3 regions of the Mesorhizobium sp. IMUNJ 23033 genome follow, and region 1 is predicted to be linked to each of the others. Evidence: predicted binding sites of a transcription regulator. Region 1 holds the regulator's gene; each other region holds the start of a gene.

Region 1 (9,641 bases):
GGCGCAACCGGGCGATGGTGATTTCGGCCGTGCGCAGGGCTGGCCAGCCGTCACGGACCGAGATCGCCGCGACCACTGGCCTCAGCCATTCGACCATTTCGGCGATCTCCTCCGACCTGATCCAGGAAGGCATCCTGACCGAGAGCAAGCCCAGCGAAGCGGCTTCGCTGAAGCGCGGCCGGCCACAGGTCGGCCTCGGCCTCAATCCGGAAGCCACCGCGGTGATGACCGTGGTGCTGTCGCTCAACTTCCTCTCCGTCGCCGTCATCGATTATGCCGGGCAGGTCATTGCCGAAGAGCAACGCCGCCTGGACACGCTGACCATGCCGCGCGACGAGCTGATCGGCGAATGCACGGCGATAGTCCGGCGCCGGTTCGAGGATCCCGATCTCGATGTCCGCAGCGTCGCCCGCATCGCGATGGGCATCCAGGGCATCACCGACACCCATGCCCGCGCCATGCTGTGGTCGCCGATCACGTCGCTGACCGACATCCCCTTTGCCGACATTCTGGAAGGCGAGTTCGGCATTCCCGCTACCATGGAAAACGACTGCAACATGATGGCGGTGGCGCTGCAATGGCGCGATCCCGAACGCTACCGCGACGATTTCATCGCCATCCTGCTCTCGCACGGCATTGGCATGGGGCTGGTGCTGAAGGGCGAACTGTTCACCGGCACTCATTCGTCCGGCGGCGAGTTCGGCCACATGATCCACCGGCCGGGCGGCGCGCTCTGCCGCTGCGGACGGCGCGGCTGCGTCGAAGCCTATGCCGGCAACTATGCCATCTGGCGCAACGCCAGGATGATGAGTGAGGATGCCGAACCGACCGATGTCGGCGACGCCGACATGCGCGCGCTCGCCGCCCGGGCGCGCGAGAGCGACGGGCCGGAGCGCGAAGCCTACCGCAAGGCGGGCGAGGCGCTCGGCTTCGGCCTTGGCAGCCTGTTCGCGCTGATCGATCCCGCACCCGTCGCCATGGTCGGCGTCAGCGCCGCCGCTTTCGATCTGATCGAACCGGCGCTGCGCGAGGCGATTGCCCAGACCGCCGGCGGCCAGCACTCGAAATCGATCTCCTTCGACACCGAGCCGAATGAGTTGCCGCTGATCCGCGAGGGCTGCGCCATGCGCGCGCTTGGCTTCGTCGACCAGGAGATTTTCGCGCCGGGCGTCCAGCAGCGAACGGGTTCGGCAGGAAAGAACGTGGCTTGATCGCGACTTGAGATGTGTTGAGGCCAGGCCGCGCCGTTCGCAGGCCTGAATATCAGCACATACCTAATCTTCCCGGATCGCGTATCCTGCCCCGCGGATGGTGCGGATGACGTCGGGCATGCGGCCATTGTTGACCGCCTTGCGCAGCCGGCCGACATGCACGTCGACCGTTCGCTCGTCGATATAGATCGTCTCGCCCCAGACATTGTCGAGCAGCTGGCTGCGCGAGAACACCCGGCCCGGATGCCGCATCATGAATTCGAGCAGCCGGAACTCGGTCGGCCCGAGCCTGATCTCGCTCTTCTTGCGGTAGACCCGGTGCGACTCGCGGTCGAGCACGATGTCGCCGACCTTGAGCATGCTGGACAGCACTTCCGGCTTGGCGCGACGCAGCAGCGCCTTGACCCTGGCCATGAATTCCGGCGTCGAGAACGGCTTGACCAGATAGTCGTCGGCGCCGGTGGAGAGGCCGCGCACGCGGTCGCTCTCTTCGCCACGCGCCGTAAGCATGATGATCGGCAGCCGCTCGGTCTCGGGCCGCATCCTGAGGCGCCGGCAAAGCTCGATTCCGGAAACCGCCGGCACCATCCAGTCGAGCACCAGCAGGTCGGGAACGTTTTCCTGCAGGCGGATCTCGGCTTCGTCGCCGCGCGTCACCACCTCGACCTGGTAGCCTTCGGATTCCAGATTGTAGCGGAGCAGCACCCCCAGCGGCTCCTCGTCCTCCACCACCATGATGCGTGGCGCTATCATCAGTCGGTTACCCCTGTCATGCAGCCGGCGCGGACATCGCTGTCTCGTCTTGCTTGGGACGATTGGCTGGCAATTGCGAGCCTGTCAGCACATAGTAGGCGTTCTCGGCGATGTTGGTGACATGGTCGCCAATGCGCTCCAGATTCTTGGCGCAGAACAAGAGATGCGTGCAGGCCGTGATGTTGCGCGGATCTTCCATCATGTAGGTCAGCAGCTCACGGAACACCGAGGTGTATTTGACGTCGATGCGCTCGTCGTCGTTCCGAAGCTTGGCGAGTGCCGCGGCGTCTGCGGCGGCGTATTCCTCGATCACCCCTTGCACCTGGACCAGCACCAACTGCGCCATCACATCGATGGAGTGCGACAGGTCGCGCGGCGTGACGCTGAGGCCGACGGTGCCAACGCGCTTGGCGATGTTCTTGGCAAGGTCGCCGATGCGCTCGAGATCGCCGGCCATGCGGATAGAACCGACCACCGCGCGCAAATCGTTGGCCATCGGCTGGCGCTTGGCGATCAGCGTGATGGCGCGGTCGTCCAGCTCGCGCTGGCGCGCATCCATGATGGCGTCGTCGGAGACCACCCTCTGTGCCAGTGCATTGTCGGAATTCAGAAGGGCCTTGGTCGCCCCGCCGACCATCGCGCCGGCCAGTTCGCCCATGTCGGAGATCAGCTTGCTGATCTGCCCGAGATCCTCGTCGAAAGAGGCGACGGTATGATGTTCACCCATGATCCTGTCCTCGTGCCTGAAAGTTGCCGCCGGACCACTCAGCCGAACCGGCCGGTGATGTAGTCCTGCGTGCGCTTGTCGTCGGGGTTGGTGAACATCTTGTCGGTGGCGCCCTCCTCGACCAGATAGCCGAGGTGGAACATGGCCGTGCGCTGCGACACACGCGCCGCCTGCTGCATCGAGTGCGTGACGATGACGATCGTGTAGTTTTGACGCAGCTCGTCGATCAGCTCCTCGACGCGGGCTGTGGCGATCGGGTCGAGCGCCGAGCAGGGCTCGTCCATCAGGATCACTTCCGGCGACACGGCGATGGCGCGCGCGATGCACAGGCGCTGCTGCTGGCCGCCGGAAAGGCCGGTGCCGGGCTCTTGCAGACGGTCCTTCACCTCGTTCCAGATCGCCGCCTTCTTCAGGCTCGATTCGACGATCTGGTCCATGTCGGCCTTGCGCTTGGCCAGCCCGTGGATGCGCGGACCGTAGGCGACGTTCTCGTAGATCGACTTCGGGAACGGATTGGGCTTCTGGAACACCATGCCGACGCGGGCTCTCAGTTCGACGACGTCGATGTTCTTGTCGTAGATGTCCTCTTCGTCCAGCGTGATCTTGCCGGTCACCCGCGCCGAGTCGATGGTGTCGTTCATGCGGTTGAGGCAGCGCAGGAAGGTCGACTTGCCGCAGCCCGAAGGGCCGATCAGCGCCGTCACCTGGTTGAGGCGGACGTCGAGATTGACGTCGAACAGCGCCTGCTTGTCACCATAGAACACGCCGACCTTGTCGCCGCGCATCTTGATCACTTCGTTCGACTTGGCGTTCATCTTGTCGCCCACTGCATTTTCGAGGGACTGTTCGGTCATGATGTTCATACAGATACCTTCTTTTACCAGCGCCGTTCGAAGCGGCGCCGCAGCACGATCGCTGTGATGTTCATGGCCATGAGGAAGACGAGCAGGATGATGATGGCGCCCGACATACGCTCGACGAAGGCGCGTTCGGCCTCGTTCGCCCACATGTAGATCTGCACCGGCAGCGCGGTGGCCGGATCGAAAGGCGTCGTCGGATAATCGGCGACGAAGGCCACCATGCCGATCAGCAGCAGCGGCGCGGTTTCACCGAGCGCACGCGCGAGACCGATGATGGTGCCGGTAAGGATGCCGGGGGCGGCAAGCGGCAGGATGTGATGGAACACCATCTGCATCTTGGACGCCCCAAGGCCGAGCGCTGCCGAGCGGATCGACGGCGGCACAGCGGCAAGGGCAGCGCGCGTCGCGATGATGATCGTCGGCAGTGTCATCAGCGTCAGCACCAGTCCGCCGACGAAAGCGGCCGAGCGCGGCATGCCGAGGAAGTTGATGAACACGGCAAGTCCGAGCAGGCCGAAGACGATCGACGGCACCGCCGCCAGATTGTTGATGTTGACTTCGATCAGGTCGGTGAGGCGGTTCTTCTTGGCGAATTCCTCAAGATAGATCGAGGCGGCGACGCCGATCGGCAGCGCCAAAAGCAGCACGATCACCATCATGTAGAACGAGCCGATGATGGCCACGCCCATGCCCGACGTTTCCGGGCGGCTGGAGGCGCCATAGGAGAACAGGCCGGTGTTGAAATGCTCGGCCATCACGCCGTCGGCCTTGAGCTTGTTCATCCAGGCGATCTGCTGGTCCGAGACCTTGCGGCGCGATTCCTCGACACTGAGGTCGATCTGGCCCTTGAAGGCGGAGTCGAGATTGGCGGCGGCGAGGATGTTGACGTCGCGCGTCGTGCCGATGACCGACGGGTCGGCGGCGACGATGTCGCGCAGCTGGACGCGGGCGCCTTCCGACAGGAAGCCCTTGAGCTTCATGACCATCGGCTTGTTGCTGGGATCGATGCCGAGCTTGGCGATCAGCGCGCGTTCGGCGAGCTTGGGATAATTTGCCTTGATCAGCACGCTCGGATCGGTGGCGCGCTTGTTGGACGGATCGATCAGCTTCTCGTCGAAGGTGATCGGCAGCGTCACCGTCGTCTGCCAGAAGGCGGTGTAGCCCTTCGAGACGATGGTGATGAGCATGATGGCGAGGAACGCCAGGCCGACGGAAATCGCCAGCCCGCCATAGATGCGGAAGCGGCGTTCGGCGGCGTAGCGGGCTTTCAGGCCGATATCGCGGCGCGGATGAGCCGCCGCCCGGACCATAGTATCCATGGGAATGTCGGTCATTCGTACTGCTCCCGGTATTTGCGCACGATGTACAGCGCGACGATGTTCATCACCAGCGTCAGCGCGAACAACGTCAGGCCGAGCGCGAAGGCGACCAACGTCTGTGGCGAATTGAACTCGAGATCGCCGGTAAGCTGGTTGACGATCTTGACGGTGATGGTGGTCATCGCTTCGAACGGGTTGACGGTGAGGTTGGCGGCGACGCCGGCCGCCAGCACGACGATCATCGTCTCGCCGATGGCGCGCGAAGCGGTCAGCAGGATGGCGCCGACGATGCCGGGAAGTGCGGCCGGCAGGATCACCCGCTTGATCGTCTCGGAGCGCGTCGCGCCGAGGCCGAGCGAGCCGTCGCGCATGGCGCGCGGCACCGCGGTGATGATGTCGTCGGACAGCGAGGACACGACCGGGATCAGCATGACGCCCATGACCAGGCCGGCAGTGAAGATGCTCTGGCCCTGGATGAAGGGCGAGCCGCCGGTCAGCGCCGCCGAGAGATCGCGCAGGAAAGGCCCGAGCGTGACGACGGCGAAGATGCCGTAGACGATGGTCGGGATGCCGGCGAGCAGTTCAAGCGCCGGCTTGACCACCCCGCGCACCTTGGGCGTTGCGTATTCGGCCATGTAGACAGCCGACATCAGCCCGACCGGCACCGCCACCAGCAGGGCGACGGCGGCGATGTAGAGCGTGCCGGCGAGCAGCGGGATCAGGCCGAACTGGCCCTGGCTGCCGCCGGAACCGGCGGCGGCAAAGCGCGGATCCCATACCGTGCCGAAGAAGAAGCTCATCGGCGACACGCTTTCGAAGAACTGGATCGTCTGGAACAGCATCGACAGCACAATGCCGACTGTGGTCAGGATGGCGATGGTCGAGGCCGCGAGCAGACCCCACAGCATCAGCTTCTCGACATTGTTCCTGGCGCGCGCCCGCGGCGCGATCTGCCTCAGCGCATAGAGGGCGCCGGCAATCGACAGAGCGAGGGTGACGACCGCGCCGAACAGTCCAAGCATGCCCTGGACCTTGTTCGTCTCGACGGCGATCGGGATCATGTAGTCCTGTGTATCCGATGCCAGCGCCACGCCCTTGGCGGCAAGCAGCGGCTGCAACTCGGCAAGGGTGGCGGGCAGCGCGGTGTTCGCATCGAGCTGGCGCAGGCCCTTGGCCAGGCTCTTGACCAGGCTGACATCAAGTGCCTCGCTGGCAACCTTGCTGTCGGCGGTGCGCTCCGGCAGGACGGCGTGAATGTGGCGGTCGAGATAGAAGGAGGAGCCGATGTTCCAGACGGCAAGCAGCAGAAGGGCAGGCAGGACGGCGAGCAGGAAGGCCCACCAGCCGTGGTAATGGGAGCGCGAGTGCGGCTTCACCGTGCCGTTTTCGTGCGCTGCGGCACGCTGCCGGCCGATCAGGAACGCAACCACGCCGATGGCGACGACAATGGCGAGTACGAACAAGGACGACATTGACCACCCCCGGGGAAGCTTTAGTCGCCAGCGCCAATGCGGCAGGCGATAAAACCAGGGCGCGGACTTGGTCCGCGCCCTGGCCTGGAAGATTGATTACATCGACTTCCCGGCGGCGAACGCGTCGCGCTGGGCCTGACGCTCGGCGTCCGGAGCAGCCACGAGGCCGTATTCGGCGAGCGGGCTTTCCGGGCCGACCATCTGGTCGTCGAGGAAGAATTCGACATACTCCTTCAGGCCGGGAACGACGCCGAGATGCGCCTTCTTGACGTAGAAGAACAGCGGGCGCGAAACCGGGTACTTACCGCTGGCGATCGTCTCGGTCGAAGGCACGACGTCTTCCACGGTTGCGACCTTCAGCTTGTCGGCATTGTTCTCGTAGAAGGAGAGACCGAACACGCCGACACCGGTCTTGTTGGAGTCGATGCGGGCGAGGGTCTCGGTATAGTCGCCGTCGATGTCGACAGCCTTGCCGTCCTTGCGGATGGCGATGCAGGTCTTGCCGATTTCCTTTTCGTCGGCAACGCCGGCGGCCTTGAGAGCGTCCTTGTCGCAGCCTGCGTCGAGAAGCTTGGTCTCGAACACTTCGCGGGTGCCGTGCTTCTCACCGGGAATGTAAGCGGCGATATCCCAGTCGGGCAGCTTCGGATTGACCTGGTTCCACTTGGTGTTCGGATTGTCGACCAGCTTGCCGTCGACGACCAACTTGGCGGCGAGCGCCTTGTAGATGTCGGCGGGAACCAGCGCCCAGTCCGGGCCCTTGATGTCGGTGGCGAAGACGATGCCGTCATAGCCGATACGGACTTCCTGGACTTCCTTGACGCCGGCGTCGGCGCAGGACTTCAGTTCGTCCTTCTTGATCGGACGCGAGGAGTTGGCGATGTCGATGGTGTCTTCGCCGACGCCCTTGCAGAATTCCTTGATGCCGGCGCCGCTGCCGCCGGACTCGACAACCGGGGTCTTGAAGTTGGTGAAGGTTTCGCCGAACTGCTCGGCGACGATCTTGGCATAGGGTAGCACGGTCGACGACCCGGCGACCTGGATCTGGTCGCGCGCGGCGGCGAAGCCGGACGACGCGGCGAGCGCAAGCGCTGCGGCCGACGCCGTGAGGAGAAATTTGTTCATGTGGCCTGCTCCTGTTCGGAAGATGGTCTCTCGGCACCCTTGTCCTAGGCGCCCGGTGAGGCCAATAGCTCCCGATTATTACAGTCGCATGACAGTTTCATGTCAGCCCGGTAACGTCTGACGGCCAAGTCGGAAACCGCCGGCTTCCAGCCTTGGCGGCGTATCGCAGGTTTGCCGCGGGAATCAGGGACTTGCGGGATTTTCTAGCCTCGTCTGCCCTCGGCGGCACGAGCCGCGCCGCCGAGAAAAGAAAAGCCGGACGGAAACGCGTTGCCCTTGGCCAGAGCGTGTCATGGCCGAGCCATCGCCGAAAACAGGTCCGTTGGGGTAGATTCGACGCTGTTCTAGTCGGCGGTCGCTGCTCCCGCCCGTAACCGAGGGAGCCAAATTCGATGCACCCATTGTCACGGCTGGTCGCCGGTTTTGGTATGGTGCGATCGCGCCATACCTTTGGGTAACCCGGCGTTTCCGGGGCGCCGCGAGCAAATCGCGTGCGCGGCGACCGCCCATCCAGGGACGGTGCACAGCCGCACGCGGAGATAAGATCTTAGCCGGCGCTGCGCTGAACCTGACTGTCCGCGCCGATCCAGCGCTCAAGCTTTTCGAGCAGCGCCCTTGGGCTGATCGGCTTGGGCAGATAGTCGTCCATGCCGGCCTCCAGGCAGCGCTCGCGGTCGCCCTTGAGCGCATGCGCGGTGACGCCGACGATCGGCACATGCGTGCCCGTCTCTTCCTCGAGCCGGCGAATGGCAGCTGTCGCCTCCAGCCCGTTCATCTCCGGCATCGACACGTCCATCAGGATCATGCGCGGATTGAGCCTGCCGAAGGCGTCGAGCGCCTTGCGGCCATTGCCGACGATTTCGAAGCCGTAGCCGGTCTCGCCGAGGATCTGGGTAAACACCATCTGGTTCACCTCATTGTCCTCCGCGACCAGAATGTCGAGCCCGCGCTCGCCCGTGGCCCGGACGCGCGCCCGAACCGGCGGCGGTTGCAGCTGGGCCCGCACCGAGGCGGTCGAGGACAGCTGTGCCGTCGACGGCGCCTGAGCGCCCCCGCCGCTCGCCAAGGGCAGCACGCGGCTCGCCTCCTCAGTGTGGTGGTGGCGCTGGATGGTGGCCACCAGCGTCTCCAGCAACACCGATGAGCGCGCCGGCTTGATCAGCTGGGCATCGATGCCGAGGTCGCGGTAGCTGGTGTTGGCGAGAGACTGGTCGACGGAGGTCAGCATGATGATCGGCGTATGGGCGAGACCCGCGGTGTTGCGCACGATCCGCGCCATTTCGGCGCCGCTCATGTTGGGCATCTGGTAGTCGAGCACGACGCAGTCGACCGGAACGCCATAGGCGGCGGCCGCGATCAGCACCTTCAGCCCTTCGGCGCCGCTTTCGGCCGCGCAGGAATCGAAGGTCCACGACGCCATCTGCTCGCTCAGGATCGACCTGTTGACGGCATTGTCGTCGACGATCAGCACGCGTGCACCGGTCACGTCCACCGGCATGATGCGTTGCCCGCTTTGCTGCTCCGCCCTGGGCAGCGTCACCGTGAACCAGAAGGTCGAGCCCTTGCCTTCGGCGCTCTCCACGCCGATCTCGCCTTCCATCAGCTCGACCAGCCGCGAGGTGATGGCGAGGCCGAGCCCGGTGCCTTCATGCCGCCTTGTCGACGAGGTGTCGACCTGGTTGAATTTCTCGAAGACGGCTTTCAGCTTCTCCTCGGGAATGCCGATGCCGGTATCGGTGACCGAGATGGTGAGCTTCGTTCCCGCGGGAACCCGGACGCCGGTGACGTCGACCAGCACATGGCCTTCGTCGGTGAACTTCACCGCATTGCCGAGCAGGTTGGTGACGATCTGCCTTACGCGCCCGACATCGCCGATGAACTGGCTTTCGAGACCGGGCTGGACACGCACGATCAGCTCGAGGTCCTTCTCCTTGGCGCGTGTCGACACCAGCGTCGCCACGTCCTCGATGGCCTCGGCAAGGTTGAAGGGCGCCGGGTCGAGCACGAGTTGGCCGGCATCGATCTTGGAGAAATCCAGGATGTCGTTGATGATGGTCAAAAGCGCGTTGCCCGACTTGACGATGATGTCGGTGAACGTCTTCTGCTTCGGGTCGAGGTCGGACTTGGCGAGCAGTTCCGCCATGCCGAGCACGCCGTTCATCGGCGTGCGGATC
Region 2 (9,641 bases), on a different contig from region 1:
CGCCGAGGGCGGCTACCCGCTCGCGGCCGCGGCCTTCCAGTTCCCGCTGCACGAACCTGTCGTCGCTTCCGTGCTGACCGGAACGGCCAAGCCGGCCAATCTGACGCGCAATCTGGAACTGCTCGAAATTCCTGTGCCCCCAGCAGAGTTCGCCAGATACGATCCCTATACGGTGGTGCAGGCGCTAGGCTGAGGCAACGAACCTATTGTCCGGCCAGGTGGTCGGCATGAAAAAGGCTTCACAATCGCGAGAGAATGAATGTTCCATCTTGACGCATCAATGGAATTAATATTCCATCGCGGTCAGAGAGGATCGGAAGCATCCGAACGTGGCAAAGAGGATCGGCGGAGGGAGGCTTGCCTCCTGTCGAGGCCACGCGGAGACGATACGAAACACCGCTTGCGTCGGCCGGATCGATGCACTATCAAAAAGCGGCAAATGTTTTTTATTGATAAAGTTCTGTTTGGGCCGCGCCTATCCGAATGGAGCTTCCGTAACCTTCACCGGGCGATCTAGGGAGGAACCCTCATGAAATTCGTGACCAGCATTCTCAACCGCCGCGCCTTCGTGGCACTCGCGGCCGCCTCGATGCTTGCAGGTGCGTTGCACTCGGCACCAGCTTCGGCGGCGGACGTGACCATCCCGATCATCGTCAAGGACACCACCTCCTTCTACTGGCAGATCGTGCTGGCCGGTGCCCGCAAGGCCGGCAAGGACCTCGGCGTCAACGTACCGGAACTCGGCGCTCAGGCCGAAACCGACGTCAACGGCCAGATCTCAATCCTCGAGAACGCCGTCGCCGGCAACCCGGCCGCCGTCGTCATCGCGCCGACCGAAGCCAAGGCGCTCGGCAAGCCGATCGATGAGGCAGCAAGCAAGGTCAAGGTCATCGGCATCGACTCCGGCGCCGACTCCAAGGCCTTCACCTCGTTCCTGACCACCGACAACGTCCAGGGCGGCCGCGTCGCCGCTGACGGCCTCGCCGCGGCCATTGGCGAGGCCAATGGCGGCAAGGTCGAGGGCAAGGTTGCGCTCATCACCGCGCTTCCCGGCGCCGGCTCGCTCGAGCAGCGCGCTCAGGGCTTCAAGGAACAGCTCAAGGCGAAATATCCGGGCCTCGAACTGATCGCCGACAAATATGCCGACGGCCAGGCCACGACCGGCCTCAACATCGCGACCGACCTGATCACCGCCAACCCTGACCTGAAGGGCATCTTCGCCTCCAACCTGATCATGGCGCAGGGCGTCGGCCAGGCGATCGCCGAGAACAACCTTGCCGGCAAGGTCGGCCTGATCGGTTTCGACAGCGACGAGAAGCTGATCAAGTTCCTCAATGACGGCGTCATTTCCGGCCTCGTTGTCCAGGACCCGTACCGGATGGGCTATGACGGCATCAAGACCGCGCTCGCCGCCTCGAAGAACGAGAAGGTTGAAGCCAATGTCGACACCGGCGCCAACCTGGTCACCAAGGCCAATATGAAAGAGCCGAAGATCGACGCGCTGCTCAACCCGAAGCTCGACTAAGCATCGCCACAGGCGCATCGTCTCCGGGGCCCATGCCCCGGAGACACCCCGCATCCCGACACCACCGGGATTCGACAGCCTCTAGTCTACGTGCCCAATCGCAGGACCAATCTGGGAGGATTGTCATGACGTCCACGGCGCAGGAACTGCACCCGGCCCCGACTCTGGAGCCCGGCAGGACGATCCTCGAACTCAAGGGGCTGGAGAAGCGATATCCCGGCACTCACGCGCTGAAGCCGGTGGACCTCGCCTTCAAGTCCGGCGAGATCCACGCCATCGTCGGCGAGAACGGCGCCGGCAAGTCCACCTTGATCAAGCTTCTGACCGGCGTCATGCCGCGCACCTCCGGCGACGTCATCTGGGAGGGCAAGCCCGAAGCGCTGGCGACCCCGCACGAGGCGATGGCGCTCGGCATCAATGCGGTGCACCAGGAGGTCGTGCTCTGCCGCCACCTGACGGTTGCGGCCAACATGTTCCTCGGCGAGGAGAACTCGCGCTATGGCATCCTGCAGCAACGCGCCATGGTCAAGGATGCGCAGAAGATCATCGACGATCTCGGCTTCGACCTGCCGGCGCATGTCGTGCTCGGCGACCTCACCATCGGCCAGCAGCAGTTGATCGCCGCCGCCCGCGCCACCGTGCGCGGCACCAAATTCCTCATCTTCGACGAACCGACCGCCTATCTGACCCGCAAGGAGGCCGACCAGCTGTTCAAGCTGATCCGTCGGCTGAAGGGCGAAGGCGTCACCATCATCTACATCAGCCACCGCATGGAAGAGGTGTTCGAACTCGCCGACCGCGTCTCGGTGCTGCGCGACGGCACGCTTGTCGGCACCAGGAACATTGCCGAGACCAACGACGCCGAACTGGTCAAGATGATGATCAACCGCTCGATCGAGCAGGTTTACCACAAGGAGCATTTTACGCCGGGCGCGATGATAGTCGAAGCCAAGAACCTGTCCGGCAAGGGCTTCGAGAACGTTTCGCTCTCGGTGCGCGCCGGCGAGATCGTCGGCCTTTACGGCCTGATCGGCGCCGGGCGCAGCGAGTTCGTCACCACGCTTTACGGCCGCCACCGCAAATCGGCCGGCCAGATCCTTTGGGAAGGCAAGCCGGTCCAGGTCAATTCCGAGCACGACGCGATCAGGCTTGGCATGGCGCTGGCCCCGGAAAGCCGCCGCGACCAGGGCCTCTGCCTCAATTTGCCGGTCGGCCTCAATCTCAACCTGCCGATCTACAAGCGCATCTCCAGCAACATGCTGATCTCAGGCGCAAAGGAGAAAGCTGAAGCCGATCGCCAGATCGCCGGCCTCAGGATCAAGACGCCGACGCGGAGCGCGCTCGCCTCCAGCCTGTCCGGCGGCAACCAGCAGAAGATCGTCATCGGCAAATGGCTGGCGCACGGCGCCAAGCTGTTCATCTTCGACGAGCCGACGGTCGGCGTCGATGTCGGCACCAAGGCCGAGATCTACCGCCTCTTCAGCGCGCTTCTGTCCAAGGGCGCCGGTATCATCCTGATCTCGTCCTATCTGCCGGAGGTCTATGAGCTGGCCGACACGCTGCACGTGTTCCGGCGCGGCAAGCTGGTGGCCACGCACGGGTTCCGTACCGCCAATCACGAGGACATTCTCACGCAGGCGCTCGCCGAGAAACAAGAAAAACTGGGAGGACAGAAATGAGCACCGAGGCCATTGCCGCCGAAAAACCGAAGCGCAACTACAACGCCTTGTTCGGGCTGACGCTGCTGGCGCTGCTGGTTCTGTTGTGGGTCATCCTGTCGGTGGCGACGCAAAGCTTCGCCTCGGGCAACAACATTTCGAACCTGCTCCGCCAGGGCTCGATGATCGCCATCCTGGCGGTCGGCCAGACCTTCGTCATCATCACCGGCGGCATCGACCTTTCCGTCGGCGCGGTCGTCGGCTTCGCCACCGTCATCGCCGCCATGCTGATCAATGCCGGCGTGCCGGTCTTCCTCGCCATCCTGATCACTTTGCTCGTCGGCGTCGCCATTGGCCTGTTCCATGGCTTCGGCATCGTCAAGATGGGCCTGCCGCCCTTCATCATCACGCTGGCGACGCTGACCTCGCTGCGCGGCATCGGCCTGCTGATGACCAACGGCAACTCGATCTCGATCAACAACGATGCCTTCCAGGAGTTCTCGCGCAGCTCCTTTGTCGGCGTCCCAAATCTGTTCTGGATGGTGATCCTGGTCGGCATCCCCGCCTACATCTTTCTGCATCACAGCCGCTGGGGTCGCTATCTGTTCTCGGTCGGCTCCAATGCCGAAGCCTCGCGCCTGTCGGGCGTCAACGTCCAGCGCACCATCTACATGGCTTACACGCTGTCCGGCCTGTGCGCCGCCTTCGTCGGCGTGCTGCTGGCCTCGCGCATCGGCATCGGCAACCCGACCCAGGCCGAGGGCTGGGAACTGCAGGCGATCGCCTCCTCGGTGATCGGCGGCACCTCGCTGTTCGGCGCCGTCGGCTCCGTGCACGGACCGCTGCTCGGCGCCTTCATCCTCGCCACCATCAACAACGGCGCCAATCTCTTGAACGTCAACGCCTTCTGGCAGCGCATCATCACCGGTGTGCTGATCATCGTCATCGTCTATTTCGACGGCCTGCGCCGCCGCGGCAAGTAAATTCCTCCCAGGAGCCGCCGGCCCGCGAAAGCGAGGGCCGGCGGTATCGTGAATTGGATTGAAGCATGAAAGCAGTCGTCTGCCGCTCGCCTGGTGATCTTGTCCTGGAGGTCCGCCCGGTGCCCGGCGCGCCGCCGCCGGGATGGGCGCTGGTAGCGGTCAGCCATGTCGGCATCTGCGGCACCGACTACCACATCTTCGAAGGCAAGCACCCGTTCCTCGCCTACCCGCGCATCATGGGCCACGAGGTCTCCGGCACGGTCGTCGACAAGGGCGACGGCGTCACGCTCAACGTTGGCGAAGCCGTCATCATCAATCCCTATCTCGCCTGCGGCAAATGCATCGCCTGCCGGCACGACAAGCCGAATTGCTGCGTCAAGATCGAGGTGCTCGGTGTCCATCGCGACGGCGCCATGTGCGAGCAGATCCTGGTGCCGGTGCAAAATCTTTATCCGGCAAACGGCCTGTCGCTGGCCGATGCCGCCGCCGTCGAATTCCTGGCTATCGGCGCGCATGCCGTACGTCGCGCGCGCGCTGATCCAGGCGCCCGCACACTGGTCATAGGCGCCGGGCCGATCGGGCTCGGCACGGCGCTGTTTGCCCGCATCGCCGGGCTCGACGTCAGCCTGCTCGATATGAGCAGCGAGAGGCTCGGCTTCGCCGAGAGCGAGCTCGGCTTCGCGACGCTCGACGGCTCCCGCGCCACTGCGCCCGATCTGGTTCGCGGCGCGACCGGCGGCGAGGGGTTCGACGTTGTCTTCGACGCCACCGGCAACACGCAGTCGGTGCAGTCGGCCTTCGCCCATGTCGCGCATGGCGGAACCCTGGTCCTGGTCAGCGTCGTCAAGGACGACATCGTCTTTTCCGATCCGGAGTTCCACAAGCGCGAGATGACGCTGGTCGGCAGCCGCAACGCGCTTGGCGCCGACTTCGACCATGTCGCCGCCTCGATCCGCAACGGCGCGGTGCCACTGGCAAAGCTCGTCACCCACCGGACCACGCTTGGCCAGGCCCCCCTTGACCTCGCCCGCTGGGCGCATCAGAAATCCGGGCTGATCAAGGCCGTCATCGAGATCGGATGAGACGATGCGGATCGACGCACACCAGCACTACTGGCAGATCGCCCGCGGCGACTATTTTTGGATGGGGCCGCATGTCGCGCCGATCGTGCGCGATGTCTTTCCGGCCGATTTGAAGCCGCATCTCGGCGCCGCCGGCATCGAACGCACCGTCGTGGTGCAAGCAGCGGCAACGGTCGCCGAGACCGAATTCATGCTCGACCTTGCCGAGAACGAGCCGAGCATCGCGGCAGTAGTCGGCTGGGTCGACGTCGGCGCCGACGACGTCGAAGCGACGTTGCGCCGGCTGGCGACAAGGCCGAAATTCCGCGGCATCCGGCCGATGCTGCAGGACATCGAAGACACGTTCGACATTTTGAAGCCGAAGCACCTCGCGGCGCTCAGGCTGCTGCCCGAACTGAACCTGCGCTTCGACGCACTGGCGCAGCCGCGCCACCTGCCGGTGGTCGCGGCACTCGCCGACCATATCCCGGACCTGCCTATCGTCGTCGACCATGCCGCGAAGCCATTCATCGCCAAGGGCATTGTCGAGCCTTGGGCAAGCGACATGGCCGCGCTCGCCAAGAGACCGTCGGTGCTGTGCAAGTTTTCCGGTCTGGTCACCGAAGCCGGCCCTAACTGGTCGGTCGCCGGCCTAAAACCCTATGCCGACCACCTCATCGCCTGCTTCGGCCCGGAGCGGCTGATGTTCGGCAGCGACTGGCCGGTTTGCGAACTGGCCGCCACTTACGAGAACTGGCTGGCTGCCGCGAAGGAGCTTCTAGCTGGCCTGTCGCTGGCCGAGCAGAATGCCGTCTTCGGCGGCAATGCCGCGCGTTTCTACGACATTGCCTGATCGTTAGCCGACAATCTGAGCTCCACCCGCTCCGCCGGAAACCGCGACTCGGAAAACTGAATCGGCTGACCGTCGAGCGTCATATTGACCGCAATTGTCACCAGCACGATGGCGCCGGGCTGCAGGTCGAGATCGACCAGATCGGCGGCATCGGCGTGGCGCGCCGACAGCACCGTCGATTGCCTCAGATAATCGTTGATCCCAAAGCGCTTGAGCGAGGCGGTGACCGATCCGGTTTCCGCCATGGCAGCGTCGATACCGGCGAAGCGCTGGGCATCGAACCAGGCGGTAGCGCGCGACACCGGATGCCCGTCGGCTTCGCCGCGCGTTTCCAGGCGGATCACATCAGCGCCCCTGACAAGCCCCAGGGCTTCGGCGACGCGACGGCTGGCCGGCTCGACCGACGACGCGAGCAGGACGATATGCCGTTCGGACGTCTGCCCTTGCAGGCCGGTCGAAAAACGCGTGCGTGCGCCGATCGGGTAGGACAGCCGCTTGCGCGACAGCACGAAGGTGCCACGCCCTTGCTCGGCCCTCAGCACACCGTCCTGCACGAGGGCGGCGATGGCACTACGCACCGTATGGCGGTTGACGCCATAGCGCTCAGCCAGCGCCATTTCCGGCGGCAGCGCGGCATTCTCGGCGAAATCGCCGACGGCGATCGCATGCAGGATCTGGTCGGCGATCTGCCGCCATAGCGAGACGCCACTGCGCCGCTCGATGCTGGCCACTTGCTGCCCAATCATGTCCACCCCAATCTTCCATCGCCCCGATGCTTTCACGCGATGTCATGCACCCGTCATGGACTCGCGCTAGCTAACAGGTATAATTTGTATGGTTGTCTATATCAATAGACAAATTAGCCATTGCGCAAGGAGCAAACCATGCGAGGACAGGAAGCGCGCGATCAGGCCGAACGCAAGGCGATCATGGCGACGCTGGCGCAGTCGCCCGGCGAAGACATCGCCCGTCTTTGGAGCGAAGCCGGCCTGCCTTTGGAAGCCGAACTGCTGCGTGGTCCCGAAACCGGCCTGGTCACGGTGCGCGGCCGCATCGGCGGCGGCGGCGCGCCCTTCAATGTCGGCGAGGCGACGGTCACCCGCGCCACGGTCCGGCTGCCCTCCGGACAGGTCGGCCATTGCTACACGCTCGGCCGCGACAAGCGGAAAGCGAAGCTGGCGGCGATCGCCGACGCGCTGTGGCAGGAACCCGCCCATCGCGAAGCGGTCGAGACCAGACTGGTCGCACCGCTGCGGGCGGCCCTGGTCGAGGCGCGCGACCGGCGGCGTGCCGAGACCGCGGCAACGAAAGTGGATTTCTTCACCATGGTGCGCGGAGAGGACTGATGGAGATAGCGGCTCAATCGATCGAGGGCGGTTTCGCCGATCCGGTGTTCAACGCCCAGACGGTCTTTCGCGCCGTCATGGACGCGATGGCGCGGCCGGGCAGCGTGCAAGCCCTGCCGGCCTTTGCCCGCCCCCCAGTGCCGCTCTCGGCGACGGCCGGCGCCATTGCGCTTTCGCTCTGCGACAACGACACGCCGCTCTGGCTCGATCTCACCTTGCAGGCAGCGCCCGCCGTCAAATCCTGGCTGGGTTTTCACACCGGCGCGCCCTCGGCCAACACCCCGGCTGATGCGCATTTCGCGCTGATCGCCAACCCGGCGGAAATGATGGCGCTCGACGGCTTTTCGCAAGGCACCCAGGATTATCCCGATCGCTCTACGACGCTTATCCTGCAAGTCACCGATCTTGTCTCCGGCGCGCCGCTGTTGCTCGAAGGCCCCGGCATCGAAACCAGCGCGACCATCGCGCCGGCGCAGATGCCGCGTCATTTCATCGAACAGTGGAAGCAGAACAACCAGCGCTTTCCGCGTGGCGTCGACATCATCCTGGCCACCGCCGACAGCCTCGCCTGCCTGCCACGCACGACGCGCATCAAGACGATGGAGGCGTAAGATGTACGTTGCGGTAAAAGGCGGCGAAGCAGCCATTGCAAACGCCCACCGACTGCTCGCCGATCGCCGGCGCGGCGACCGTTCGGTGCCGGCACTTCGCCTCGACCAGATCGTCGAGCAGCTGGCGCTCGGCGTCGACCGGGTGATGAGCGAAGGCTCGCTCTACGACCGCGAACTGGCCGCGCTCGCCATCGTCCAGGCGCGCGGCGACATGATCGAGGCGATCTTCCTGGTCCGCGCCTACCGCACAACGCTGCCGCGCTTCGGTTACACCAAGGCGATCGACACCGGCGCGATGCTGGTCGAGCGCCGCGTGTCGGCGACCTACAAGGACCTGCCCGGCGGCCAGCTCCTCGGTCCGACCTTCGACTACACCCACCGGCTGCTCGATCCCGAGCTTGCCGCCGGCGGCGACGTCGCCGAGCCGCTGCAGCGCGAGAGCGAGGCGCAAGCCATGCCGCGCGTTTCGGCGATCCTCGCCCGCGAAGGCCTGATCGAGCCGGATGGCGACATGCCGCAGGACCATGTCCCCGGCGACATCACCCGCGAGCCGCTGGAATTCCCGATGGCGCGCGACATCCGCCTGCAGGCGCTGTCACGCGGCGACGAGGGCTTTTTGCTGGCGCTCGGCTATTCCACCCAGCGCGGCTATGCCCGCAACCACCCGTTCGTCGGCGAGGTCCGCATCGGCGAGGTCGAACTGGAACTGGACGTGCCGGAACTGCCCTTCGCCGTGCCGCTCGGCAGCGTCCGCGTCACCGAGTGCCAGATGGTCAACCAGTTCAAGGGTTCGGCCAAGGCGCCGCCGCAATTCACCCGCGGCTATGGCCTCGTCTTCGGCCAGAGCGAGCGCAAGGCGATGGCGATGGCGCTCTGCGACCGCGCTCTTCGTGCAAGCGAATTGGGCGAGGATGTCGTTGCCGCGGCGCAAGACGAGGAGTTCGTCATTTCGCATTCCGACAATGTCCAGGCGACCGGCTTCGTCGAGCATTTGAAGCTGCCGCACTATGTCGACTTCCAGGCCGAGCTCGATCTCGTGCGCCGCATGCGCGCCGAGTACGAGGCCCGCGAAAACCCTGCGAAGGTCGAGGAAAAGCGGGAGGCCGCGGAATGATCGAAGGCCTGTCCCATATGACCTTCATCGTCCGCGATCTTGACCGCATGAGCGCGATCCTGACCGGCATCTTCGACGCGCGCGAAGTCTATGCCAGCGATACCGAGCAGTTCTCGCTGTCACGCGAAAAATTCTTCCTGATCGGCGATCTCTGGATCGCCATCATGGGAGGCGAGCCGCTGCCCGAGCGAAGCTATAATCACATCGCCTTCAAGATCGACGACGCCGATCTCGACCGCTACGCCGAGCGCATCAAAACGCTTGGCCTCGACATGCGCCCGCCGCGCCCGCGCGTCGAGGGCGAAGGCCGCTCGATCTATTTCTACGACGACGACAACCACATGTTCGAGCTGCACACCGGCACGCTCACTGAGCGGCTGGCGCGCTACGCCAAGGGACTGGATAGGGCGTCATGAGATCAACCGTCTCCGCCGCCGTGTCCCCCGTGTCCGCCGCTATCGTGGGAGTGACCGCCATGCCCAGGATACCC
Region 3 (9,641 bases), on a different contig from region 1:
CGAGGTTGAAGGCAGTACCGCGGCTGACCGGATAGGCGACCAGGTGGAAACCGGGATGCAGGAAGGTGGTGACTGAGTTCGTTGCGCCCACTGCGGCAAAGGCCTTTCCGGCGACACTGTCGGCCGGCACCGTGGCGCGCCAGGCCAGTTCGCCCGAAAACCGGCTTTTACGGGAAATCGCCTTGTGGTCCGGGAACCGCTCCCGAACCTGCGACCAGACGCCGTCGGCGCCGACCAGCAGCGATCCTTCGGCGTCGACTGTCTTGCCGTCGGCCTGGGCCGTCACGGCGATGCCGTGCGGTCCGGTGGCGACGTCGCTGACGCGGGCGCCGGTGACGAGCACGATCCCCGGCCGTTCCGCCACCTGCGCCGTCAGCGCGGCTTGCAGGTCGGCGCGATGGGCGACGAGGTAGGGGGCACCCCAGCGGCTTTCGGCTGCCTGCCCGAGCGGTATGCGGGCCAGTTCGCGTAGCGTCGCGGCATCCTTCAGCACGACCGCTTCCGGCCGCACCGCGTGCGGCGAGAGCCGGTCAAGCACGCCGAGTTGGCGCAGGATGCGTGTTGCGTTGGGGGAAAGCTGGATGCCGGCGCCGGTCGCTTCGAGCTGCTGGGCTTGTTCGAACAGTTTTACCGGATAGCCGCGTTCAGCAAAGGCAAAGGCTGCGGTCAGCCCGGCGATGCCAGCCCCGGCGATGACAATTTGCCGGGACCGCGCGTCGCTCATGGTGGCGAGAGGATCAGGCGGCCTGGTCGATATAGAGGCAGCCGGCGGGCTGCGTTTCCGTTGCCTTCAGCTTTGGCGAATAGCGATAGAGCGTCGAGCAATAGGGGCAGACCTTTTCATTGTCGTCGCCCATGTCGAGGAACACATGCGGATGGTCGAAGGGCGGGTTGGCGCCGGTGCACATGAATTCCCGGACCCCGATGTCGATCGCCGGATGACCCGCATCGTTCTGGAAATGGGGAATGGAACCGCCTGCCATCGTCGTCTCCTTAACTCGGTCTCGTCTGCATCTGGATCATAACCCGTCTGTTTGCAAGATCGATGAAATGAAACTGTCGCAAAAGCCTGTCAGAGGATAAGTTAAGCCGGTTAACCGGCTTGAGCATTTTGCGGCCAGGCGGAACCTGGCACGGGAAGAGCAGGAACAATGAACGAACTGAAGCCGGTACAGAGCGAATTCACCACCGTGGAAAAGGCCAGCCCCCAGAGCGGCAACCCGGATCGTTTCGTCAACCGCGAGTTCTCCTGGCTGCAGTTCAACCGGCGCGTCCTCGAGGAATCGCTGAACGCGCATCATCCGCTGCTCGAGCGGGTCCGCTTCCTGTCGATCTCGGCCGCCAATCTCGACGAGTTCTTCATGGTCCGCGTCGCCGGCCTTGCCGGTCAGGTGCGCGAGGGCATCGCGCTGAAGAGCCCTGACGGCCGCACGCCTGAGCAGCAGCTGGAACAACTGCTGCGCGAGGTCGAGCGCCTGCAGGAGGACCAGCAGAATAGCCTTTCGGCGCTTATGCTCTTGCTCAACAAGGAAGGCATCGAGAGCATCACCCGCGATGGGCTGACCAAGGACGAGAGGACCTGGCTGGAAGAGCATTTCCAGGACCAGGTGTTTCCGGTGCTCACCCCGCTATCGATCGACCCGGCGCACCCGTTCCCGTTCATACCCAATCTCGGCTTCTCGATGGCGCTGCAATTGCGCCACCGCAAGAATGGCGAGGAGATGAGCGCGCTGCTGCGCCTGCCGGTGGCGCTGAAGCGCTTCATCCGCCTGCCGGACCGCAAGAACCATGTCCGTTTCATCCCGCTGGAAGAGGCGGTCGGTCTCTATATTGGCAAGCTGTTCCCCGGCTATGAGGTCAAGGGCTCCGGCACGTTCCGCATCATCCGAGACAGCGATATCGAGGTCGAGGAGGAGTCCGAGGATCTGGTGCGCCTGTTCGAGACGGCGCTGAAGCGCCGCCGCCGCGGCTCGGTCATCCGCATCGAGTTCGACATGCTGATGCCGCCGGAGTTGCGCGACTTCGTCGCCGGCGAACTTGGCGTCTCGTCGAGCCGCATCAGCGTCTTGACCGGTCCGCTGGCGCTCAGCCAGATCTCGGAGATTGTCGCCGTCGCCCGCGATGACCTCAAATTCATGCCCTACAATCCGCGCTTTCCCGAGCGCATCCGCGAACATGGCGGCGACTGTTTCGCCGCCATCCGTGAGAAGGATATCGTCGTCCACCACCCTTACGAATCCTTCGACGTGGTGGTGCAGTTCCTGCGCCAGGCGATGGCCGATCCGGAAGTGGTGGCGATCAAGCAGACGCTCTACCGCACCTCCAACGACAGCCCGATCGTGCGCGCGCTGGTCGATGCCGCCGAGGCCGGCAAGTCGGTGACCGCACTTGTCGAGCTGAAGGCGCGCTTCGACGAGGAAGCCAATATCCGCTGGGCCCGCGATCTCGAGCGCGCCGGCGTCCAGGTGGTGTTCGGCTTCCTCGAGCTGAAGACCCACGCGAAAATGTCGCTGGTGGTGCGGCGCGAGGACGGCAAGCTGCGCAACTACGTGCATCTCGGCACCGGCAACTACCACCCGGTCACCGCGCGCATCTACACCGACCTGTCCTTCTTCACCACCGACCCGACGATCGCCCGCGACGTCGCCCAGCTGTTCAATTTCATCACCGGCTATGCCGAACCCGCCGAGGAGATGCGGCTGGCGATCTCGCCCTTCACGCTGCGCAAGCGCATCCTGAAGCACATCTCGGACGAGGTTCAGCATGCGCTGGAGGGCCGTCCGGCCCGCATCTGGATGAAGATGAATTCGCTCGTCGACCCGATCATCATCGACGCGCTCTACGACGCCAGCCGTGCCGGCGTGGAGATCGATCTGGTCGTGCGCGGCATCTGCTGCCTGCGGCCGCAGGTGCCCGGCCTGTCCGAGAACATCAGGGTAAAATCGATCGTCGGCCGCTTCCTCGAACACAGCCGCATCTACTGCTTTGGCAACGGCCATGGCCTGCCCTCGGACGGGGCGATCCTCTACATCTCCTCGGCCGACCTGATGCCGCGCAATCTCGACCGCCGCGTCGAGACCATGGTGCCGATCACCAATCCAACTGTGCATGAACAGGTGCTTGGCCAGATCATGCTGGGCAACATCATGGACAACCAGCAAAGTTTCGACGTATTGGCTGACGGAACCTCCCGGCGCGTCGTGCTAGAGGAGGGCGAGGAACCGTTCAACGCGCAGGAATATTTCATGACCAATCCGAGCCTTTCCGGACGGGGTGACGCGCTGAAGTCGCACGCGCCCAAGCGCATCGCACAGTTCAAGCGCCGCAAGAAGAACGCAGCGACCGGCGGATGATTTCAACATCCCAGGGCCGGCTCCAGGATCGCCGACCGCTGTCCATCATCGACATCGGATCGAACTCGATCCGTCTTGTCGTCTATGAGGGGCTGGCGCGCTCGCCGACCTTGCTGTTCAACGAAAAGATGCTGGCCGGCCTCGGCCGCGGCATCGTTTCGACCGGCAAGCTCGACCCCGAGGCGGTCACCCGCTCGATGGAGGAGTTCCGCCGCTTTCGCGCGCTGTCGAACCAGGCCGGCGCCGAGCACATGTATGTGCTGGCGACCGCCGCCGCCCGCGAGGCGGTGAACGGCCCCGACTTCATCCACCGCGCCGAGGACGTGCTGAAAACCGAGATCCGGGTGCTCTCCGGCCGCCAGGAGGCGCATTATTCCGCACTTGGCGTCATCTGCGGCTTCCATCCGGCCAATGGCGTTGCCGGCGACCTTGGCGGCGGCAGCCTGGAGCTGATCGACATCAATGGCGAGGCGATCGGCGACGGCATCACGCTGCCGCTCGGCGGCCTGCGCCTGCAGGACATGGCGAAGAACTCGCTAGCCCAGGCAGCAAAGATCGCGCGCGAGCACCTGGCACGGGCAAAGCTGCTCAAGGGTGGGCAGGGCAGGGCCTTCTATGCCGTCGGCGGCACCTGGCGAAACCTGGCCCGGCTGCACATGGAGATGACCAACTATCCGCTCGGCGTCATGCATCACTACGAGATCAGCGCCGACAGTGCCCAGAACTTCCTCAAGCAGGTGACGAAAGCCGAGATCGAGAAGGTCAAGGGCATCGAGGGCGTGTCCAAGAACCGCCGCTCGCTGCTGCCCTATGGCGCCGTCGTGCTGCAGGAGATCATGGCGGCGATGCAACCCTCGAAGATCGTCGTCTCGGCGCTCGGCGTGCGCGAGGGGTTTCTCTATTCGCTGCTGGACGAGGCCGAGAAGAAAGCCGATCCGCTGATCTCGGCGGCCGAGGAACTTGCCCGGCTGCGCTCGCGCTCGGTCACCCACGCGCATGAGCTGGTCGAATGGACCGGCAAGGCCTTCGCCGCCTTCGGCATCGACGAAACCGAGGACGAGGCGCGCTATCGCCAGGCGGCCTGCCTGCTGGCCGATATCGGCTGGCGCGCTCACCCCGAATATCGCGGCAAGCAGTCGCTCAACATCATTGCCCACGCCTCCTTCATCGGCGTCGACCATCCTGGCCGCGCCTTCCTGGCGCTGGTCGGCCTGTTCCGCCACGAGGGCGTGTTCAACGAAGCGGTCCCGGAAATCCGCGGGCTGGCGACGGCGCGCTATCTCGAGCGCGCCCGCTCCCTGGCGGCGATGCTGCGTGTCGTCTACCTGCTGACGGCGGCGATGCCGGGCGTCATGCCCAGGCTGAAATGGGAACCCCGCCCCAATGGCGGGCTGGCGCTGGTGTTGCCGGCCGCGCTCGCCGACCTCTACGGCGAGCGGCCGGCCGGGCGCCTGGCGCAACTGGCAAGGGTCACCGGACGCCGGCTGGTGCTGGCGGTCGAAGGCGGCCCCAGCGTTTCGGTGAAATAGCCCGTCAGATAGAATCAGGTGGCGTCAGCGCCGATCCCGAAGCTCCTTCCGTCGATCGCCCAGGCGCCGGCGCCGGCCATCGCCAGCGCCAGGAAGCCGCCAGCAATCGCAATGTCCTTCATCAGCATCTGCTGGTGCAGGAAGGCAAGCGTCGCGTCGTCGGCGCCCTGGCCGTAATGACCGATGAAGCCGGCGGCGATGCAGAAGGCGGCGAGCAGCAGCGCCGCGATCCGCGTCTGGAAGCCGACCAGGATCAAAAGCCCGGCGATCAGTTCGAACAGGCCGGTTCCCCAGGCGGCGAGCATCGGCAGCGGCAGGCCGAGACCTGCGAAATAGTCTGTCGTGCCGGAAATGTTGGCCAGCGCCTGGAAACCGGAGGGCACGAGCAAAGCGGCGAGCAACAGCCTGGACAAGAGAAGCAGCGCGTTGCGGGGCATGGAGACCTCCGTCGTCGTCGGCCGACTATCCCGACTTCCCGATCCTAGCAGGAATCGGTAATCCGGGCGCCTGGATCGACAACGAAAAAGCGGCGCGGAAAATTCCGCGCCGCTTCTGTCATGTATCCGGTAGGTGGTTCAGCCGCGCTTGGCGTCGACCGAATAGGCGCCGGCGCCCGAGGAAGCCAGCGCAATGAAGCCGCCGGCAATCGCCAGATTCTTCAAGAAGCTGATCATCTGCATCTGGTCGGCCCAATTCATATGGGCGACCAGCCCGGTGGCGACCGTGAAGACCGCCAGCACCCAGGCGACGATCCGGGTCTGGAAACCAACGAGGATGGCGAGGCCGCCGAGCAATTCGATGAGGCCGACGACAATGGCGGTTACGGTCGGCAGCGGCAGGCCGAGGCTGCCGAAATAGCCGGCGGTGCCGGCGATCGCGGTCAGCTTGCCGAAACCGGACAGGAGGAAGATTGCCGCAAGCAGAGCGCGGCCAAGCAGGATCGAGGTAGAGGCGTTGGAAGCAGCGCCGGAACCGGCGGCGGAAGTGTTGATGGACATGGTGACTCTCCAGGGGCTTGGGATGATGCCCCTCCAGATAGAGCAGCCCAACTGTTCACCAAAGATGTCGATCTGGCGACAGATCGTTCACAAGGTTACATCGGTGATACTAACTTACCCCGGATGCGTCATGTCCTCAGGCCGCACCAGCCGGTCATAGTCGGCCTCGCTGACCAGCCCGGTGGCCAGGGCTTCCTCGCGGAGCGTGGTGCCCTTCTTGTGCGCGGTCTTGGCGATCTTGGCGGCATTGTCGTAGCCGATGGTGGGCGCGAGCGCCGTCACCAGCATCAGCGAGCGGTCAAGCGCTGCCTTGATGTTGTCCTCACGTGCCTCGATGCCGACCACACAATTGTCGGTGAAGGAGACCGAGGCATCGGCGAGCAGCTGCACCGACTGCAGGAAATTGTAGGCCATCAGCGGATTGTAGACGTTGAGTTCGAAATGGCCCTGGCTGCCGGCGAAGGTGAGTGCGGCATTATTGCCGAACACCTGGACGCAGACCTGCGTCAGCGCCTCGCACTGGGTCGGGTTGACCTTGCCCGGCATGATCGAGGAGCCCGGCTCGTTTTCCGGTAACGACAGTTCGCCGAGGCCGGAACGCGGACCGGAGCCGAGGAATCGGATGTCGTTGGCGATCTTGAACAGCGCCGCGGCCGCCGCGTTGATGGCGCCGTGCGAGAACACCATGGAATCGTGGGCGGCGAGTGCCTCGAACTTGTTCGGCGCGGTGACGAAGCCGATGTCGGTGATGGCGGCGATGCGCTCCGCCACCTTCTCAGCGAAGCCGACCGGGGCGTTGAGGCCGGTGCCGACGGCGGTGCCGCCTTGCGCCAGTTCCTGCAGGCCGGGCAGCGTCATCTCGATGCGCTTGATCGACGAGGCGACCTGCGCCGCATAGCCCGAGAATTCCTGGCCCAGCGTCAGCGGCGTCGCGTCCTGCGTGTGCGTGCGGCCGATCTTGATGATGTGGGAGAACGCCTTGGTCTTGGCCTCGAGCGCTGCATGCAGGTGTTTCAGCGCCGGCAGCAGATCGTGGACGATGCGCTCGGCGCAGGCGATATGCATGGCCGTCGGATAGGTGTCGTTCGACGACTGGCTCATATTGACGTGGTCGTTCGGATGCACCGGCTTCTTCGAGCCCATAGTGCCGCCCAGAAGTTCGATCGCCCGGTTGGAGATCACCTCATTGGCGTTCATGTTGGACTGCGTGCCCGAGCCGGTCTGCCACACCACCAGCGGGAAGTGGTCGTTGAGCTTGCCGTCGATAACCTCTTGCGCCGCTTCGATGATCGCCTTGCCGATCGCCGGGTCGAGCCGCTTCAAATCCATGTTGGCTTCGGCCGCCGCCCGCTTGACGATGCCCAAGGCGCGGACGATCGAAGCCGGCTGCTTTTCCCAGCCTATCTTGAAATTGCCGAGCGAACGTTGCGCCTGCGCGCCCCAGTAACGGTCAGCGGCGACCTCGATGGGACCGAACGTATCGGTTTCGGTTCTGGTCTTCTCAGCGCTCACTGGAGGTCTCCGGTTCTCGAAATTCGGCAACGGCGTATCGCGTTGCACAAATCGCTTCAAGCGGAGATTGCGGGCGGTGGCGATGCAAATCGGTTGAAGGCGTGGGCGCTATCTTCCTTCTCCCCTTGTGGGAGAAGGTGGCCTCGCGAAGCGAGGTCGGATGAGGGGTGCTCCAGCTTGGCGTCGACAGCGATCCGTCCAACACCCCTCAACCGTCTCGGCGCTGCGCGCCGATCCACCTTCTCCCACAGGGGGAGAAGGTAAAGAATGCCTCTCACCCCAATGGCGGACCGACAATATCGATGCCGTTCTTCGCGCAGATCCGCGTCAGGGCCTCGATCATCTCTGGCGTAGGCTCCGATGCCGGCGGCAGGTCCGGCCGTTCGGCGGGACGGCTGGCCTGGCGCAGCATCGTTTCGAAATCGGAGCCGCGCGTGATGGTGAGGGTACGTGCACCTTCCGGGGATTCGACCCTGAACGTGTGCGGCAGGCCTTTCGGCGCGATCACGGTCTCGCCGGCGACGGCAATCCGCTCGCGGCCGTCGACGACGAAGCGCAGCCTTCCTTCCAGGATGTGAAACACCTCATCCTCATGCCGATGCACATGCAGCGGCGGGGACTCGCCGTAAGGCTTGAGATGCTCGACGACGCAGAGTCCGTCCTCGCCCTCGGCGGACGAAATCTGGATGGCGACGAGCGTGTTGTTGAACCAGAAGAGTTCCTTGCCTGCGATGGTCCGGTTGATCATTGTCATGACAGCTTCCCCTTGTGCTGGCGGTGCCGACGGAGCGGCGTCGGCAGCGACCTAACCAAGGATGGGCAGGCGACGGAAATCGAATGATCGTATGGGGCGAATTGATGGGATGAATTTGAACGCGCTCGATCTCAACCTCGTCAGGGTGCTGGACGCGCTTTTGCGCGAGAGAAGCGTGACGCGCGCCGGTGAGCAGATCGGCCTCAGCCAGCCTGCCGTCAGCGCGGCGCTCAACCGCCTGCGCCATGCCCTCAACGACCAACTTTTCGTGCGGCGCGGCAACGAGATGGTGCCGACGCCGCGCGCCGAAAGCCTGGCGGAGCCGGTTCGCGTGGCGCTGCGCGAGATCGAACGCGTCTTCCAGCCGGCGAAAGACTTCGATCCGGCCGGGCTGGAGCGAACCTTCACCTTCATGGGCGCGGATTTCTTCTCCATGCTTTTGATGCCGCCGCTGGCGGCGCGCATCGCGGCCGTGGCGCCCGGCGTGTCGTTCCGCTTTCTGGACAGCGCAAGCGGTGATGTCTCCAGGCTGCTCCAGGAGGATCAGATCGACGTGGCTCTGGAACGCCCGCTGGAGGTTTCCGACTGGGTCTCCAGTACGCCTCTCTTCGGCTCGCCCTTCGCCATCATCGCCGCGAAGGACAATGCCGCGATCAGGCAGGCGGGGATCGCCGAGGGCGAGCGCCTGCCGATCGACCTCTTCTGCCAACTGCCGCACGCCATCCGCTCCATCGATGGCTCGATGTCGGGATTTACCGACGAGGCGCTGGACAAGATCGGACGGACACGCCGCGTCAGTCTGGCGCTGCCGCACTTCCAAGCTGTCGCGCTGGCGGTAGCCCACGGGCTCTACCTGGCCGCGATTCCAAGGCAGTTCGCGGTGGTGGCGGCGAAGTCGCTGCCGATCGCCGTCTATGAAGCGCCGTTTCCCATTCCTTCACCTGCGGTGAGAATGTACTGGCACGCCCGTCACGATGATGAGGAGCCTCACCGCTGGATCCGCAGCCGGATTCTGGAAACCGTCGAGGCTCTTGGATTCCGTGACTTCGAGGGTGCCGAAAGCACAGGTTCGCAGGGCTAAAGCAATTCCAGCAAAAGTGTGTGGCGGCTTTCCGTCCGGAATTGCGCAAGAACAAATACTCACCCCGCCGTATAGCCGCCGTCGATCGCGAAAATCCCGCCGCTGGTCCACGCCGCCTCGTCGCTGGCCAGATACACGGCGATGCCGGCGAGATCGCTGGTCTGGCCGATGCGGCCGAGCGGATAGCTGCGCTCGACATAGGCTTTCAGTTCTGCCTGCGCTTCCGCCGGCAGGTTGACGATCGATTTGCGTCGCATGGCGGTATCGACCGTGCCAGGCGCGATCGCATTGACGCGGATGCCGCGCGGGCCGAGCTCGAAGGCCAGCGACTTTGTCAATGAGTTGAGAGCGCCTTTGGACAGCGAGTACAGGCTCGACGGTCGCTTCGGGATCATCTTGCTGGCGAAGTAGGAC

What was found. Region 1 encodes PhoB, which activates phosphate uptake and scavenging genes when phosphate is short. Its sites were predicted from a motif close to TGTCATNNANCTGTCAT; they were not measured.
Region 2: the regulator PhoB is predicted to act here: its motif matches at 6,867-6,883, upstream of phnF (phosphonate metabolism transcriptional regulator PhnF).
Region 3: the regulator PhoB is predicted to act here: its motif matches at 1,047-1,063, upstream of ACFX5Q_RS28135 (RNA degradosome polyphosphate kinase).

The regions. Positions count from the first base shown of each region.
Region 1 covers NZ_JBJACT010000031.1:94,538-104,178, reverse strand. Annotated here, with positions in the region: gene ACFX5Q_RS27875 (ROK family protein) at 1-1,211, shown strand, start outside; gene phoB (phosphate regulon transcriptional regulator PhoB) at 1,275-1,964, opposite strand; gene phoU (phosphate signaling complex protein PhoU) at 1,981-2,691, opposite strand; gene pstB (phosphate ABC transporter ATP-binding protein PstB) at 2,730-3,554, opposite strand; gene pstA (phosphate ABC transporter permease PstA) at 3,569-4,885, opposite strand; gene pstC (phosphate ABC transporter permease subunit PstC) at 4,882-6,342, opposite strand; gene ACFX5Q_RS27845 (PstS family phosphate ABC transporter substrate-binding protein) at 6,439-7,467, opposite strand; gene ACFX5Q_RS27840 (PAS domain-containing protein) at 8,015-9,641, opposite strand, start outside.
Region 2 covers NZ_JBJACT010000008.1:112,282-121,922, forward strand. Annotated here, with positions in the region: gene ACFX5Q_RS12525 (aldo/keto reductase) at 1-193, shown strand, start outside; gene ACFX5Q_RS12530 (ABC transporter substrate-binding protein) at 530-1,525, shown strand; gene ACFX5Q_RS12535 (sugar ABC transporter ATP-binding protein) at 1,651-3,204, shown strand; gene ACFX5Q_RS12540 (ABC transporter permease) at 3,201-4,166, shown strand; gene ACFX5Q_RS12545 (zinc-binding alcohol dehydrogenase family protein) at 4,232-5,248, shown strand; gene ACFX5Q_RS12550 (amidohydrolase family protein) at 5,253-6,080, shown strand; gene phnF (phosphonate metabolism transcriptional regulator PhnF) at 6,065-6,826, opposite strand; gene phnG (phosphonate C-P lyase system protein PhnG) at 6,965-7,426, shown strand; gene phnH (phosphonate C-P lyase system protein PhnH) at 7,426-8,037, shown strand; gene ACFX5Q_RS12570 (carbon-phosphorus lyase complex subunit PhnI) at 8,039-9,151, shown strand; gene fosX (FosX/FosE/FosI family fosfomycin resistance hydrolase) at 9,148-9,567, shown strand.
Region 3 covers NZ_JBJACT010000032.1:30,079-39,719, reverse strand. Annotated here, with positions in the region: gene ACFX5Q_RS28145 (FAD-dependent monooxygenase) at 1-724, opposite strand, end outside; gene ACFX5Q_RS28140 (zinc-finger domain-containing protein) at 738-983, opposite strand; gene ACFX5Q_RS28135 (RNA degradosome polyphosphate kinase) at 1,152-3,353, shown strand; gene ppx (exopolyphosphatase) at 3,350-4,882, shown strand; gene ACFX5Q_RS28125 (DoxX family protein) at 4,897-5,319, opposite strand; gene ACFX5Q_RS28120 (DoxX family protein) at 5,458-5,880, opposite strand; gene fumC (class II fumarate hydratase) at 5,995-7,392, opposite strand; gene ACFX5Q_RS28110 (cupin domain-containing protein) at 7,667-8,146, opposite strand; gene ACFX5Q_RS28105 (LysR family transcriptional regulator) at 8,256-9,227, shown strand; gene ACFX5Q_RS28100 (SDR family NAD(P)-dependent oxidoreductase) at 9,287-9,641, opposite strand, start outside.